One region of the Planotetraspora sp. GP83 genome, then DNA from elsewhere that is predicted to be linked to it. Evidence: riboswitches for the same ligand, from Rfam matches in the RefSeq annotation. Region 1 holds a riboswitch; the other holds the start of a gene.

Evidence for each region. A riboswitch is a leader RNA that binds a small molecule or an ion and turns the genes downstream of it on or off. The one in region 1 is predicted to bind glycine.
Region 2: another riboswitch for glycine. It lies ahead of gcvP (aminomethyl-transferring glycine dehydrogenase); the one in region 1 lies ahead of gcvT (glycine cleavage system aminomethyltransferase GcvT).

The regions. Positions count from the first base shown of each region.
Region 1 is NZ_JBGCBZ010000010.1:215,685-223,834, forward strand. It holds gene ABH927_RS16705 (hypothetical protein) at 1-991, opposite strand, end outside; gene ABH927_RS16710 (L-serine ammonia-lyase) at 1,242-2,636, opposite strand; gene gcvH (glycine cleavage system protein GcvH) at 2,665-3,054, opposite strand; gene gcvT (glycine cleavage system aminomethyltransferase GcvT) at 3,051-4,139, opposite strand; glycine riboswitch at 4,291-4,388, opposite strand; gene ABH927_RS16725 (gamma-glutamyl-gamma-aminobutyrate hydrolase family protein) at 4,406-5,230, opposite strand; gene ABH927_RS16730 (3-oxoacyl-ACP reductase) at 5,338-6,102, opposite strand; gene ABH927_RS16735 (aldehyde dehydrogenase) at 6,107-7,438, opposite strand; gene ABH927_RS16740 (glutamine synthetase family protein) at 7,483-8,150, opposite strand, start outside.
Region 2 is NZ_JBGCBZ010000001.1:54,128-62,277, forward strand. It holds gene ABH927_RS00220 (sugar phosphate nucleotidyltransferase) at 1-1,506, shown strand, start outside; gene ABH927_RS00225 (SDR family NAD(P)-dependent oxidoreductase) at 1,660-2,376, shown strand; gene ABH927_RS00230 (FHA domain-containing protein) at 2,614-3,117, shown strand; gene ABH927_RS00235 (MerR family transcriptional regulator) at 3,137-3,793, shown strand; gene ABH927_RS00240 (bifunctional nuclease family protein) at 3,892-4,362, shown strand; gene ABH927_RS00245 (MerR family transcriptional regulator) at 4,529-5,146, shown strand; glycine riboswitch at 5,243-5,333, shown strand; gene gcvP (aminomethyl-transferring glycine dehydrogenase) at 5,514-8,150, shown strand, end outside.

The DNA.
Region 1 (8,150 bases):
GCTTGGCGGTGTCCGGGAAGACGTACGCGCTCTGCGGTCCGGGTGAGGGATAGACCCGGCGATCCCATTCGAAGGCCCACAGTGAGTCGCGCAACCCGGTCAGCAGGAAGTCGGCGGGCTGGCTGCGGATCGCCAGCGAGGCGAACTCGCCCGCCAGCCTCTCCCGGTCCGCCCCCGCGCCCTGGATCGGTGAATGGGCGTCCCAGATGTACGCGGGAGCCGCCAGCCGGGGTTCGGACGGGCAGAGGACGGCCAGTTCCCGAGGCGGGTGCATCGCCGCGCAGTCGGCGAACGTCATCGTGCGCGACCACAGCCACAAGCCGCTGCCGCCCATGCCGTACGACCCGTACGCGCTGTGGAACCAGACCGCGTAGCCCCCGAGCACCACCGACGCGGCGGCGAGACCGGCCAGCGCGGACCTCCAGCCCGCCCTTCCCAGCATCAGCATGACGGCGACCAGCGCGACGGCGATCAGCGGCAGCCCGACGGTCCTGGTCACCGTGGCGAGGGCCAGCAGGATCAGCGCCACGACCACCGTCCGCGGCGACGGCCGGGGGCGCCACAGGAGCACCGTCACCGCCGCGACGACGAGGGCGGTGAACAGCAGGTCGGCCATGATGAGGTGCTCGAGCTGGATCTGGTGCGCGTCGAGCAGCACCGGCGCCGCCGCGAGCGCCGCGCCCCACCCGGGCAGTCTCGTACGGCGGCGCAGCACGGCGTACACGCAGGTGGCGATGCCGAGCCCCAGCAGGTGCTGGGCGACCGTGACCGCCGTGACGCTCTGCAGCGGGCCGAGTAGCCACAGGAACAGCGAGTAGCCTGACGGCCGCGACTCCAGCGGCCGGAGGTCGAGGGCCGAGCTGAGGTAGGCGAACGAGTCGGCCCAGAACCAGAGCGCGGGCCGGTATCCGAGCACGGCGAGCGCCCGCAGAGCCGCACCGGCCGCGAGGGCGACCAGGAAGACCACGTGGGTGCGCAGGAACGAGGTCACGGTCAGCTCCTGCGGTTCACGTCGGGGGCCGGTATGAATCAAGAGAAGTCAGGATAAGACACGACTGCCAGATCACGCCGGATGTCCCCGCAGGTCAGGCGGCGTGAGCGAGAACTTGTGCATGATCGCGTGCGGGAGAGGGGCAGGCCGGGCCCGGGACCCGGGACCCTGTGCATGATCACGCCGGGTGAAGGGGCAGGTCAGGCGCCCAAGGTGGGACCCTGTGCATGATCACGCCGAAGGGGTGGGGTCAGCATTCGATGACATTGACGGCGAGGCCGCCGCGGGAGGTCTCCTTGTACTTGTCGAGCATGTCCCGGCCGGTGTCGCGCATCGTCTTGATGGCCTTGTCGAGCGACACGAAGTGGCGGCCGTCCCCCCGCAGGGCGATCCTGGCGGCGGCGATCGCCTTGATGGAGGCCACCGCGTTCCGCTCGATGCAGGGGATCTGCACGAGGCCGCCGATGGGGTCGCAGGTCAGGCCCAGGTTGTGCTCGATGCCGATCTCGGCGGCGTTCTCCACCTGCTCGGGGGTGCCGCCCAGCACCTCCGTCAGCCCGGCGGCGGCCATCGAGCAGGCCGAGCCGACCTCTCCCTGGCAGCCGACCTCGGCCCCCGAGATCGAGGCGTTCTCCTTGAACAGGACGCCGGTGGCCCCGGCCGTCAGCAGGAACCGGACGATCCCGTCGTCGTCGGCTCCCGGGACGAACTTCGTGTAGTACGACAGCACGGCCGGGATGATCCCCGCCGCGCCGTTCGTGGGGGCCGTGACGATGCGGCCGCCCGCCGCGTTCTCCTCGTTGACCGCGAGGGCGAACAGCGTGACCCAGTCCATCGCCCGGAGCGGATCGGCGTCCGTCTCGCTCTGGAGCCTGCGCTGGAGCTGGTTGGCCCGCCGCTTCACCTTCAACCCGCCCGGCAGGACGCCCTCGCGGGTGCTGCCCCGCCGCACGCACTCCGCCATGACCGACCACAGGTGCAGCAGGCCCTCGCGAATCTCCTCGGTCGTACGGCCGAAGGCCTTCTCGTTCTCCAGCATCAGGCCGGAGATCGACAGGCCGGTGTCGGCGCAGTGGGCGAGGAGCCCGGCGGCGGTCGTGAAGGGGTACGGCACGACGGTGTCGTCCGGCTTGATCCGGTCGGCGCCCGTCGCGTTCTCGTCCACCACGAAGCCACCGCCGACCGAGTAGTAGATCTTCTCCCGGAGCGGCGTGCCGTCGGAGCCGGAGCCGGAGCCGGAGCCGGAGAAGGCCGTGAAGCGCATGCCGTTCGGATGGTGCGGCAGCGACAGCTTCCGCTCGAAGATCAGGTGCTCGCCCACCACGAACGGGATCTCGCGCGAGCCGTACAGCAGGACGGTCCCCCGTGACCGCATGGCTGCCAGCGCGTCCTCGACGCCGTCGACGTCGACCAGCTCCGGCTTCTCACCGGACAGGCCCAGCAGGACGGCCTTGTCGCTGCCGTGGCCCTTGCCGGTCAGGCCGAGCGAGCCGTAGAGGATGACCTCGACCCGGGCGACCTTCTCCAACAGGCCGTCGTCGCGGAGGCCGCGGGCGAACTTGTGCGCCGCCGCCATCGGGCCGCCAGTGTGCGAGCTGGACGGCCCGATCCCCACCTTGAACAGGTCGAACACACTGATCGCCATTGATCGGTGCCCTTCGGGGGAGAGTGGGTCAGGACTCGGCCGCGGTGAGCGCGCCGTACTCGGCCGAGGACAGCAGGTCCTCCGGCTCCTCCTCGATGCGGACGCGGAACAGCCAACCCTCGCCGTACGGGTCGGAGTTGACCAGCGACGGGTCGTCCACGACGGCCGGGTTGATCTCCACGACCTCGCCGCCGACGGGGGCGAAGATGTCGCTCACCGACTTCGTCGACTCGACCTCGCCGACCGCGTCTCCGGCGGCGACGCTGGCGCCCACCTCGGGCACCTGCACGTAGACGACGTCGCCGAGCTGCTCGGCGGCGTACGCCGTGATGCCCACCGTCACGGTGAGGCCGTCATCGAGACCGGCCACCCACTCGTGCTCCTTGGTGTAGCTCAGCTCGTCGGGAATGCTGCTCACTTGCTCCTCCTGTAGAAAGGCAGGTCAACGACGTCGACCGGTTCATGGCTACCACGGATGTCGACCGCCAGGCTCCCGCCGCCGTCCAGAGCGGCCGCGGACACGTAGGCCATGGCGATGGGCTTGCCGAGCGTCTGCGACGGGGCGCCGCTGGTCACCTCGCCGACGACCACGCCGTCCTGGGTGACGGGATAGCCGTGGCGGGGCACCCTGCGGTCGCGCGCCACCAGGCCGACGAGCCGGCGATCGCCCCCACCCCGCGAGGACAGGGCCTCCCGGCCCACGAAGTCGCCAGGCTTGTCGAACCGCACGACGCGGCCGAGCCCTGCGTCGAACGGCGTCAGGTCCGCGCTCAGCTCGTTGCCGTAGAGCGGCATGCCGGCCTCCAGCCGCAGCGTGTCGCGGGCGGACAGCCCGGCGGGGATGAGCCCCAGCCCGGCCCCCGCCTCGGCCAGCGCGTTCCAGAGCGGCACCGCGTCCTCGTCGCGGACGAACAGCTCGAACCCGTCCTCGCCGGTGTACCCGGTGCGGGCGATGAGGGCCTCGAACCCGGCGACGGTGCCGGGGAGACCCGCGTAGTACTTGAGGCCGTCCAGGTCGGCGTCGGTCAGCTTGCGCAGGATCTGGGTGCTGTTGGGTCCCTGCACCGCGACCAGCGCGTAGGAGTCGGACCGGTCCTCCACCCGCGCGTCGTACGGCGCGGCCCGCTCCGCCAGCGCCGCCGCGACCGCGGCGTAGTTGGACGCGTTGGCGACGACCATGAACTCCTCGCCTGCGAGCCGGTAGACGATCAGGTCGTCGAGGACGCCGCCGTCCTCGTTCACGATCATGGTGTAGCGGGCCCGGCCGGGGTCCAGGACGCTGAGGTGCCCGACCAGCGCGTAGTCGAGCGCCTCACCCGCCTGCGGCCCGGTGATGAAGATCTCCCCCATGTGGGACAGGTCGAAGAGGCCCGCGGCGGTCCGCACGGCGTTGTGCTCGGCCGACTCGCTGCCGTAGCGGAGCGGCATCAGCCATCCGGCGAAGTCGGTAAGCGTCGCGCCCAGGCTTTCATGGACCTCACGCAACGGAGTAGATCGGGACATGAACGGCACCTCAGGAGGACGGATGCTGCGTCGGACTATTGGGCATCCTCCCCCTCTGTCATCGGTGCCTGAGAGCTTCGCCCGTTCTTTGCCGGACTTTCACCTTCGGCGAGGCCGTACCGTCGGCACGTGCCTTCTTTCCAGAGGTCACCTGGCCCGCACGGTCCTTTTCCTTGAGAGGTTCGCGGGGAGGGCTTGCTCCTTCAGGGGCCCTGACCGGATGCCAGGACGCTCTCCCGCACGGGATCACCGGTGTGCGGCCCAGCCTAGCGGTTCAGATCCCTCCGCCCTAACCGTGCGTTCCTCACCCTTTCCGGCGGGCCTTGGGCGTGGTCTCTCGCCGGAACCGGCTCATCAGCCCCGCGCTGGATGCTCGATGTAAGGCCAGGGAGTGTGTGTCGAATGTGTCGGGTGTGTCGTATCAGGGCGTGGAAGAGGGGACCGTCCTCGTCGGCTTCGGGGTGCCACTGGACGGCGAGGGCGAAGGGGTGGCCGGGCAGTCCGACGGCCTCGATCGTGCCGTCGTCAGACTCGGCGGTGACTTCCAGCCCGTCTCCGAGGCGGTCGACCGCCTGGTGGTGGTAGTGCGCGGGGGTCAGGTCCTCGGAGTCGTAGACCTTGGCCAGGCCGGGCGAGAGCCGTACGGGGACGCGGCCGAAGGTCCCCGGGGCGGGGGAGTGGGCGGTGTGGCCCACCACGTCGGGGAGGTGCTGGTGGAGCGTGCCGCCCCTGGCCACGTTGAGGACCTGGAGCCCGCGGCAGATGCCGAGGAACGGCAGGCCGGAGCCGAGAGCGGCCTCCATCAGCCCAAACTCGGCCTCATCGCGAAATTTCCGGACATAGCCGGTCTGCTCTTGCGGGCGAGCGCCGTACCTCGCCGGATCGATGTCGCCCCCGCCCGCGATGATCAGCCCGTCGAGCCGTTCGACCAGCGCGGACGGGTCTCCGGCAGGCGGCAGGATGACGGCCTGCCCGCCGGCCCGGGTGACGTGCTCGACGTACATGTACGGCAGCAGCGCGGTCGTCATCTCCCACACGGTGAACTTGGCGGGTTCGACGTAACACGTGATGCCGATGACGGGCCGAGACATGCTCTCCCTCGTTCAGACGAAATCGCGAAAGCCGGGCGGATGGCCGGGTGGCGGCGAGCGCCGCCACCGCCCGGCTTGTCTTGGATGTCCTACAGAACCGGCATGCCCTAAAGGGGGGTGACGTACGCGCCGGAGATGCCGCCGTCGACGAGGAACTCCGACGCGGTGATGAAGCTGGAGTCGTCGGAGGCGAGGAACGCGACCGCGGCCGCGATCTCCTCGGCGCGGGCGAACCGGCCGATCGGCACGTGGACGAGGCGGCGCTGGGCCCGCTCGGGGTCCTTGGCGAACAGTTCGCGCAGCAGCGGGGTGTCGACCGGGCCGGGGCAGAGCGCGTTCACCCGGATGCCCTCTCGGGCGAACTGGACGCCCAGCTCCCGGCTCATGGCGAGGACGCCGCCCTTGGAGGCCGTGTACGAGATCTGCGAGGTCGCCGAGCCCATCACCGCCACGAACGACGCGGTGTTGATGATCGACCCCTTGCCCTGCCTCCGCATGTACGGGATGGCGTGCTTGCAGCACAGGTACACGCTGGTGAGGTTGACCTCCTGCACCCGGCGCCAGGCGTCGATGCCGGTGTCGAGGATGGAGTCGTCGTCGGGCGGCGAGATCCCCGCGTTGTTGAACGCGATGTCGACGCTTCCGAACGCGTCGAACGCGGTCTGGTACATCCGGACGACGTCGTCCTCGCTGGCCACGTCGGCCTTCACGAACAGGCCGCCGACCTCGTCGGCCACCTTGGCGCCGGCCACCTCGTCGAGGTCCACGGCCACGATCTTCGCGCCCTCCTGGGCGAACCGCTGGGCCGTGGCCAGCCCGATGCCGCTTCCCGCTCCCGTGATGACGGCGACGCGGTCCTGCAAACGCTGCATGTGTCTACTCCGTGGAAATGAAGACGTTCTTGGTCTCGGTGAAGGCGGCGAGCGCGTCGGGGCCGAGCTCCCGGCCGAGGCCGGACTGCTTGAAGCCGCCGAACGGCGTCCAGTAGCGGACGCTGGAATGCGAGTTCACCGACAGGTTGCCCGCCTCGACGGCCCGGGCCACCCGCAGCGCCCGCCCGACGTCCCGCGTCCAGATCGACCCCGAAAGGCCATAGGTCGTGTTGTTCGCGATCTGTACGGCATGGGCCTCGTCGTCGAACGGCACGACGGAGACCACCGGCCCGAAGATCTCCTCGGTGAACGCCCGGTGGAAGGCCCCTGACCCTCCCGCGAGCGGGTCGAATCCGGCGGGCGCCGCCAGCACGGTCGGCGCGAACCAGTAGCCCGGCCCGCTCGGGCACGACCCCGCCGCGTGGACGCCCTCCGCGCCGACGAACGACGCCACCCGGTCCCGGTGCTCGGCGCTGATCAACGGGCCCATCTCGCTGGCCGGATCGAGCGGATCGCCCACCTTGATCGCCTGTACGGCATGCGAGAGCCGTACGAGGAAGTCGTCGTAGACGGAACGCTCCACCAGGATGCGGGAGCGGGCGCAGCAGTCCTGGCCCGAGTTGTCGAACACCGCCATCGGAGCCGACGAGGCCGCCCTGTCCAGGTCGGAGTCGGCGAAGACGATGTTGGCGCTCTTGCCGCCGAGCTCCAGCGTCACCCGCTTGACCTGACTCGCCGCCTGGGCCGCGATCAGCTTGCCGACCTCGGTCGAGCCGGTGAAGACGATCTTGCGTACGCCGGGGTGGTCGACGAGCCGGGCGCCCGCGACCTCGCCCTCGCCGGGGAGGACCTGGAGGACGCCTTCCGGCAGCCCGGCTTCGAGTGCCAGCTCGGCGAGCCTCCGCGCGGTCAGCGGCGTCCACTCGGCGGGCTTGACGATCACGGTGTTCCCGGCGGCGAGCGCCGGGGCGACTCCCCAGGTCATGATGACCATCGGGAAGTTCCACGGCACGATCACGCCGACGACGCCCAGCGGCTCCTGGAAGGTGATGTCCACGCCGCCGGCGACGGGGATCTGCCTGCCGTGGTCCCGCTCCGGCGCCCCCGCGTAGAAGTGGAGCACGTCCCGGACGTTTCCGGCCTCCCAGCGGGCGTTCCCGGCCGTGTGCCCGGCGTTGGCGATCTCCAGGCGGGCCAGCTCCTCGGCGTGGTCCTCGACCTTCTCGGCGAACCGCCGCAGCAGCCGCGCCCGGTCTCCGGGGCTCACGGACCGCCAGGTCGCGAACGCGGCCTTCGCCCGCTCCACCGCGCGGTCCACCTCGGCGGCGTCCGCCATCTCGACCTCGGCGATCACTTCCTCGGTCGCCGGATTGACTATCTTCACAGCCTCTCGAACCCCCGATAGAGCTCCCAGTCGGTGACCGCCGCGTCGAAGGCGGCCAGCTCGACCCTTGCGTTGTTGGCGTAGTGCTCGACGACGTCCTTGCCGAAGGCCGCCTCGGCGAGCTCCGAGCCCTCCCACAGCGACAGGGCGTCGCGGAGCGTGGCCGGCACCGTCTCGGCTCCGGCCACGTATGCGTTCCCGGCGAACGGCTCCTCCAGGGGGAGCTCCTCCTCGATTCCCCGCAGGCCGGCGGCGATCAGCGCCGACACCGCGAGGTAGGGGTTGACGTCGCCGCCGGGCACGCGGTTCTCCACGCGCAGCGACGGCCCGTGGCCGACGAGGCGGAGCGAGCAGGTCCGGTTGTCGATGCCCCACTTCACGGCGGTGGGCGCGAAGCTGCCCGGCACGAACCGCTTGTAGGAGTTGATGTTGGGCGCGAAGAACAGGGTGAGCTCTCTCAGCGCCGCCAACTGGCCCGCGATGAAGTGCCGCCCGGTCTTCGACAGCCCGTACGGCTCCTGCCCCGCCATGACCGGGCGGCCGTCCTCGGCGCGCAGGGAGATGTGGATGTGGCAGGAGTTGCCCTCGCGCTGGTTCGGCTTGGCCATGAACGTGATCGACCTGCCCTCCTGGGCGGCGATCTCCTTGGCGCCGTTCTTGTAGA
Region 2 (8,150 bases), on a different contig from region 1:
ATCGAGGAGAACGCGGTCGTCGGCGACGAGTGCGTCATCGAGGCGGAGGCCTACGTCTCCTCCGGCGTGAAGATCTACCCGTTCAAGACCATCGAGGCGGGCGCGGTCGTCAACACCAGTGTGATCTGGGAGTCGCGCGGCCAGCGCAGCCTGTTCGGCCCGCGCGGCGTCTCCGGCCTCGTCAACGTCGAGATCACCCCCGAGCTGTGCGTACGGCTGGCCAGCGCGTACGCCACGACCCTGAGCAAGGGCGACACGGTGGTCACCTCGCGCGACGCCTCCCGGGCCGCGCGGGCGTTCAAGCGGGCCGTGATCAGCGCGCTCAACTCCAGCGCCATCAATGTGGTCGATCTCGAGGCGGCCCCCCTGCCGGTCGCCCGGTTCAACACCTCCAGGGAGAACGTCAGGGGCGGCATCGCGCTGCGCACCACCGCCGGCGACCCCCAGAGCGTCGACATCGTGTTCATGGACGAGTCCGGCGCCGATCTCTCCCAGGCGGCCCAGCGGAAGCTGGAGCGGGTGTTCTCCCGCCAGGAGTACCGCCGGGCCTTCCCCGGCGAGATCGCCGAGCTGACCTTCCCCGCCAGGGCGGTCGAGACCTACGCCCGCGAACTGCTCGGCTGCGTCGACATGAGCGGGATCAAGGACGCCGAGATGAAGGTCGTCGTCGACTGCGCCGGGGGCACCTCCTCGCTCGTGCTGCCCAGCCTCCTGGGCCGCGCCGGGGTCGACGTGCTCACGGTCAACAACCGGCTCGACGACGCCTCGCCGACCGAGACCCTGGCCGAGCGCCGCCGCGACCTCCAGCGCCTCGCCGAGCTGGTGGCCTCCTCCCGGGCGGCCTTCGGCGTACGGTTCGACCCGGTGGGCGAGCGGGTCTCGCTGGTCGACGAGATGGGCCAGCTCATCAGCGAGGAGCGGGCGCTGCTCGTGGTGCTCGACCTGGTGGCCGCCGAGCGCAGGGGAGGCCGGGTCGCGCTGCCCGTCACGACCACCCGCGTGGCCGAGATGGTCTGCCGGTTCCACGGCGTGCAGGTCGACTGGACGGCCACGAGCGTGGACACGCTGACCACGGCCGCCAAACACCCAGACATGATCTTCGCCTGCGACGGCAGGGGCGGCTTCATCGTGCCCGAGTTCGCCCCCACGGTGGACGGGCTCGCGGTGTTCCTCCGCCTGCTCGGCCTGGTCGCCCGGACCAGGCTGTCGCTGAGCCAGATCGACGCCCGCATCCCGGAGGCCAAGCTCCTCAAGCGGACCGTCCCCACCCCGTGGGCCCACAAGGGCACCGTGATGCGCTCGGTCGTCGAGGCCGCCGAGGGCTACCGCCTGGACACCACCGACGGCGTCCGGGTGGTCGAGGAGGACGGGAGCTGGGCCCTGGTCCTGCCCGATCCCGCCGAGGCGGTCACCCACCTCTGGGCCGAGGGCCACGACGTGGACACCGCCCAGGCCATCCTCGAACGCTGGGCCCGGGTAGTGGAACAGGCCGCCGGCTCCCAATAACCCCCCTCCCTTCGTCCGTGATCGTCTCGGGGCGCCCTTCCGGCGTTTCGTGTTTGACAGTAAATGACCGGTCGTCTAGCATCTTTGTAGACCGGTCGTCTATGACCGGCGGACCGGCTTCTACCTGCAAAGGACAGTGTTAACGTGACAACCATGGGTAGCGATCGTGGACAGAAGGTCGCTGTGATCACCGGAGCGTCCCAGGGCATCGGCGCCGCCCTGATCGACGCGTTCCGCGGACTCGGCTACGGGGTCGTCGCCACGTCACGCTCGATCACGCCCTCCACGGACGCGGACGTCGTGACCGTGCGGGGCGACATCGCGGAGGCGGCCACGGCCGACCGGGTGGTCGCCGAGGCGCTGGGCCGCTTCGGCCGCATCGACACCTTGGTCAACAACGCCGGCATCTTCATCGCCAAGCCGTTCACGGACTACACCGAGGACGACTTCGCGGCGGTGCTCGGCGTGAACCTCGCGGGGTTCTTCCACATCACCCAGCGCGTTCTGGGCCCGATGGCCGAGCGGGGGAGCGGCCACATCGTCAACATCACGACCAGCTTCGTGGACCATCCCAACTCCAGCGTGCCGTCCGTGCTCGCCTCGCTGACCAAGGGCGGGCTGGCCTCGGCCACGAAGTCGCTGGCCATCGAGTACGCGAAGCGGGGCGTGCGAGTGAACGCCGTCTCGCCCGGGGTCATCAAGACCCCGATGCACCCCGCCGAGACCCATGAGACGCTCGCCGGCCTGCACCCCGTCGGCCGGATGGGCGAGATCGGCGACATCGTCGACGGCGTGGTCTTCCTCGAGTCGGCGCCTTTCGTGACCGGCGAGATCCTCCACATCGACGGCGGCCAGAGCGCCGGGCACTGACCCATGCCCGCACGTGCCTGGCACGTGCCCGCACGACCGGCGCCCGCGAGAACCCGGCTGACGCCGGTCGCGGGCGCCGTCGCAATGTAAACAGTGTGGCAGGATGGACCTTGAACGGTTGTGGGTTGTAGCGTTGGTCAGTCCACGCCCAGCGACGCTTCTTGACCTTTGTCCCTGATCAGCGTAAGTTGCGGCATTCGCAGTCTGAGCAAGTCGTGAGAGAGGCCGAGCCGATCGATGCCCAGCGTCTACTGCACGCAGTGCGGTCATGCCAACCCCGAGGATGCCCGTTTCTGTTCACGATGCGGTTCGCCGCTGAGCGCTCCGGCGCCCGTCGCTCCTGACACGACCTCGACGATCTCGCTCGAGGCGCTGGATAGTGAGACGGGCCAGACGCTTCTGCCGGACAGGTCGGCCGTCGAGCAGCTCCCTCCGGGGACCGCGCTTCTGGTCGTGATGCGCGGGCCGAACGCGGGCAGCCGCTTTCTGCTCGACAGTGACCTCACTACGGCGGGTCGCCACCCGGAAAGCGACATTTTCCTGGACGATGTGACCGTGTCCAGGAGGCACGTGGAGTTCTACCGGCGCGGTGGCCAGTTCACCGTCCGTGATGTCGGAAGCCTGAACGGCACCTACGTCAACCGTGAGCGGATCGAGGAGTTCCCGCTCGCGGGCGGAGACGAGGTGCAGATCGGAAAGTTCCGGCTGGTGTTCCTCACACGTGGCCCTGGAGGGCCATGATCGGTGAGGAGGGGGAGTCATGAGCGCGCAGGCCGTACGGGCGTTCATGAGCATCGGGGAGGTGCTCGCGCTTCTGCAGGGCGAGTTCCCCGACGTGACGATCTCCAAGATCCGGTTTCTGGAGGGTGAGGGGCTCATCGAGCCGCAGCGGAGCCCGTCGGGGTACCGCAAGTTCACCCACAACGACGTCGAGCGCCTGCGCTACATCCTCACCGCGCAACGTGACCACTACCTCCCGCTCCGGGTGATCAAGGATCATCTCGACGAGCAGGCCACCCGCCCGCGGGCCGTGCCCGGGGAGGCCCCTGCCGTACGGCTGAGCAGGGAGGAGCTGATCGAGGCCGCTGGGATCGACGAGGATACCCTGTCGGAGCTGGAGAGCTTCGGCCTCGTGGCCGAGGTGGCCCGCCAGTACGACGCCGACGCCCTGCAGGTGGCCCGCAGCGTGGGCGCTCTGGCCCGGTTCGGCCTGCACGCGCGGCACCTGCGGGCGGTCAAGGCGGCGGTCGAGCGGGAGGCCGGTCTGGTGGAGCAGGCGGTGGCGCCGTTGCTGCGCCGCCGGGCTCCGGGGGCGGTCGATCAGGCGGGGGAGACGGCCCGGGAGATCTCCGGACTTCTCCAGGAATTGCACACCGCATTACTTCGTGGCAGTGTTCGCGGCGTTCTGGGACGGTAAGGGGGCGCTGATGGGGCGGTGACCGGCTCACTCGCTCCCTCGCGGTGTTACGTTGAATGCCAGGTGATATGCCGCGACGCTTTGAGACGGAGTCGCCCGTGTTGCAGATGGAGGTCGTGGGGGTTCGCGTTGAGATGCCCTCCAACCAGCCGATCGTTCTCCTGAAGGAGACGAGCGGTGATCGGTACCTGCCGATCTGGATCGGCATGACCGAGGCGACCGCTATCGCGCTCGCGCAGGCGGAGGAGCCGCCGCCCCGGCCGCTGACCCATGACCTGTTCCGTGATGTGCTGGAGGCGTTGGGGGTGCGGCTGCGCACCGTCAACATCGTCGCGCTGCGGGACGGGATCTTCTTCGCGGATCTGGTGTTCTCGAACGGCGTAGAGGTGAGCGCCCGTCCCTCGGACTCGATCGCGCTGGCGTTGCGGACGGGGGCGACGATCTACGCCAGTGAGGACGTGGTCCAGGAGGCGGGGGTGAGCATGCCCGACGACCAGGAGGACGAGGTGGAGAAGTTCCGGGAGTTCCTGGACAACATCACCCCGGAGGACTTCGGCCGCGCGGGCTGACGGCGGGTGGAGTCCGGGGTTGATTTCGGGAGATAACGCTTCACGACGCGCCGTGCGGGGTCGTTGACTGAAAATGGCCCCGGTCCTACGGTGCAAGGGAAACCACGGTTGTAATTCACGAACCCCCAGATCAGACCGTGGGATGAGAGAAAGCCGGAGGTCCGCAGTGGCGGTCAGCAGCGGCGAGGGTAAGTCGGCCGGCCAGCATGACCCGGTTCGGCAGTCGGCGCGGGAGCGTGCCGGCGAGCAGGGCCTGCTGTTCGACGAGCAGCCGGCGGCGCTGCCCGAGAATGTCGGCTACCGGGGCCCCACGGCGTGCGCGGCGGCCGGCATCACCTACCGGCAGCTCGACTACTGGGCGCGCACCGAGCTGGTCCTGCCGACGATAAGAGCCGCGCAGGGCTCGGGATCGCAGCGCCTGTACAGCTTCCGCGACATCCTCGTCCTCAAGGTGGTCAAGCGGCTCCTCGACACCGGGGTGTCCCTTCAGCAGATACGCACCGCCGTACAGCACCTGCGTGACCGCGGGGTCAACGACCTCGCCCAGATCACCCTGATGAGCGACGGGGTCAGCGTCTACGAGTGCACGTCGGCGGACGAGGTGATCGACCTCCTGCAGGGCGGGCAGGGCGTGTTCGGCATCGCGCTCGGGCGGGTCTGGCGCGAGGTGGAGGGGTCGCTCGCCGAGCTCCCCGGTGAGCGCGCCGAGACGGAGTCCGACCCGGAGGGAGATCATCCGGCGGACGAGCTGGCCCGCCGCAGGAAGGCCCGCAAGACCGGCTGAGGGCCCGGCGAGACCTCCTGGAGCCCCCTGAGCGGCCTCTGGAGCAAGGGGGCGTCAGTCCCGATCCGGGGCACCCGGTAGAGTGAGGAACGCCGACGACCTCGTGCGGGAGAGTCCCCTTTGACAGGGGCGCCGAAGGAGCAAACCTCCCCGGAATCTCTCAGGCATCCGGTACCGCACGGACGAGGCGACTCTGAAAAGCAGGCGCACCAGCCAGGTGGGGCCTCACCGAAGGGGAAAGCCAGGTCCGTCGTGGCCCGGTGAAGCTCTCAGGTCCGATGACAGAGGGGGAGACCGCAAAAGCGACCGGCTGTGCCGTGGGGCACGGCGGGCGCGTAGGTCTCGACCCGTCCTGGAGGCCCCTGTCATGACCGATCGGTCCCCGCTCAGCGACCTTTCCGCCCCGCCTTTCGCGACCCGTCACATCGGCCCGTCCGACGCCGAGCAGGCGCGGATGCTGGAGGCCGTCGGCTACGAGTCGGTGGCCGATCTGGTGGCGGTCGCCGTACCCGAGGCCATCCGCACGAGCGGCCCGCTGGGCCTGCCGGAGGCGGTGAACGAGGCCGAGGCGCTGGCCGAGCTGCGGGCTCTGGCGGGCCGCAACCGGGTGCTCACCTCCATGATCGGCCTCGGCTACCACGACACGATCACGCCGGGAGTCGTGCTCCGCAACGTGCTGGAGAACCCGGGCTGGTACACCGCGTACACGCCCTACCAGCCGGAGATCTCCCAGGGGCGGCTGGAGGCGCTGCTCAACTTCCAGACCGTCATCACCGACCTGACCGGGCTCGACGTGGCGGGGGCCTCCCTGCTGGACGAGGCCACGGCCGCGGCCGAGGCGATGACGCTGGCCCGCCGGGCGAGCAAGGCGAAGACCAACGTCTTCGTGGTGGACGCCGACGCGCTGCCGCAGACGAAGGCCGTGCTGGCGACCCGGGCCGAGCCGCTCGGCATCACGCTCGTCGAGTCCGATCTCGCGGGAGACCTGCCCGAGTGCTTCGGGGTGCTGGTGCAGTATCCGGGCGCGAGCGGCCGGGTGGCGGGCTTCCGCGCCCTCAGCGAGCGGGCGCACGCCCAGGGGGCGCAGGTGATCGCCGCGGCCGACCTGCTGGCGCTGACGCTCCTGGCCGCCCCCGGCGAACTGGGCGCCGACATCGCGATCGGCTCGTCCCAGCGCTTCGGTGTGCCGTTCGGCTACGGCGGCCCGCACGCCGCGTACATGGCCGTCCGCGAGGGGCTGCAGCGGCAGATGCCGGGCCGCCTGGTGGGCGTCTCGGTGGACGCCGACGGCCGGCCCGCCTACCGGCTGGCCCTGCAGACGCGGGAGCAGCACATCCGCCGGGAGAAGGCCACGAGCAACATCTGCACCGCGCAGGTCCTGCTCGCCGTGCTGGCCTCGATGTACGCCGTCTACCACGGCCCGGACGGGCTGCGGCGGATCGCCCAGCGGGCCCACCGCCACGCCGTCGTCCTCGCTGCCGGGCTGCGGGAGATCGGCGTCGAGGTGGTCCACGAGGACTTCTTCGACACCGTGCTCGCCCGGGTGCCCGGACGCGCGGCCGAGGTCGTCAAGGCGGCCGCCGCGGCGGGGATCAACCTCCGCCACGTGGACGGCGACCACGTGGCCGTCGCCTGTGACGAGAAGACCACCACGGCCCACCTCGGCGCGGTCTGGACGGCGTTCGGCGGTTCGGAGATCGTCGTGGACGACGTCGACCGGGCGACTCCGGACGCGCTGCCCGCCGAGCTGGTGCGGGTCTCCTGCTTCATGACCCATCCGGTGTTCCACTCCTACCACTCCGAGACGGCGATGCTGCGCTATCTCCGGAGACTTCAGGACAAGGACATCGCGCTGGACCGGTCGATGATCCCGCTGGGCTCGTGCACGATGAAGCTCAACGCGACCACCGAGATGGAGCCGATCACCTGGCCGGAGTTCGCCCAGATCCACCCCTTCGTCCCCGTCGAGCAGGCCCAGGGCTACGTGGAGCTCATCGAGACCCTCGAAGGGTGGCTGGCCGAGGTCACCGGCTATGACCGGGTGTCGATCCAGCCGAACGCGGGCTCCCAGGGCGAGTTCGCGGGGCTGCTGGCCATCCGCGGCTACCACCGTGGCCGGGGCGAGTCCGGCCGGGACGTCTGCCTCATCCCGTCGTCCGCCCACGGGACCAACGCCGCCAGCGCCGTCATGGCGGGCATGCGGGTCGTCGTGGTGGCCTGCGACGACAACGGCAACGTCGACCTGGACGACCTCTCCGCCAAGATCGACAAGCACCGCGACGCGCTCGCCGCGATCATGGTGACCTACCCGTCGACCCACGGCGTGTACGAGGAGACGATCGTCGAGATCTGCGACCGGATCCACGAGGCCGGGGGGCAGGTCTACGTCGACGGCGCCAACCTGAACGCGCTGGTCGGCCTGGCCAAGCTGGGCGAGTTCGGCGCGGACGTCTCCCATCTCAACCTGCACAAGACCTTCTGCATCCCGCACGGCGGGGGCGGCCCCGGCGTGGGCCCGGTCGCGGTCAAGGCCCACCTCGCCGATCACCTTCCCGCGCACGTGTCGGCCGCGCCGTACGGCTCGGCGGGCATCCTGCCGATCTCCTGGGCGTACGTCAGGATGATGGGCGGCGAGGGGCTGCGCCAGGCGACCGAGCAGGCCATCCTGTCGGCCAACTACCTGGCCAGGCGCCTCGCGCCGCACTACCCGGTCCTCTACACCGGGCGCGACGGCCTGGTGGCCCACGAGTGCATCGTCGACCTGCGGCAGATCACCAAGGAGACCGGCGTCACCGTGGACGACGTCGCCAAGCGCCTGGTGGACTACGGCTTCCACGCCCCGACCATGTCGTTCCCCGTGGCCGGCACCCTGATGATCGAGCCGACCGAGAGCGAGGACCTGGCCGAGCTCGACCGTTTCGTGGACGCGATGATCGCCATCCGCGGCGAGATCGCCCGCGTGGCGTCGGGCGAGTACGACAAGGTGGACAACCCGCTCAGGAAC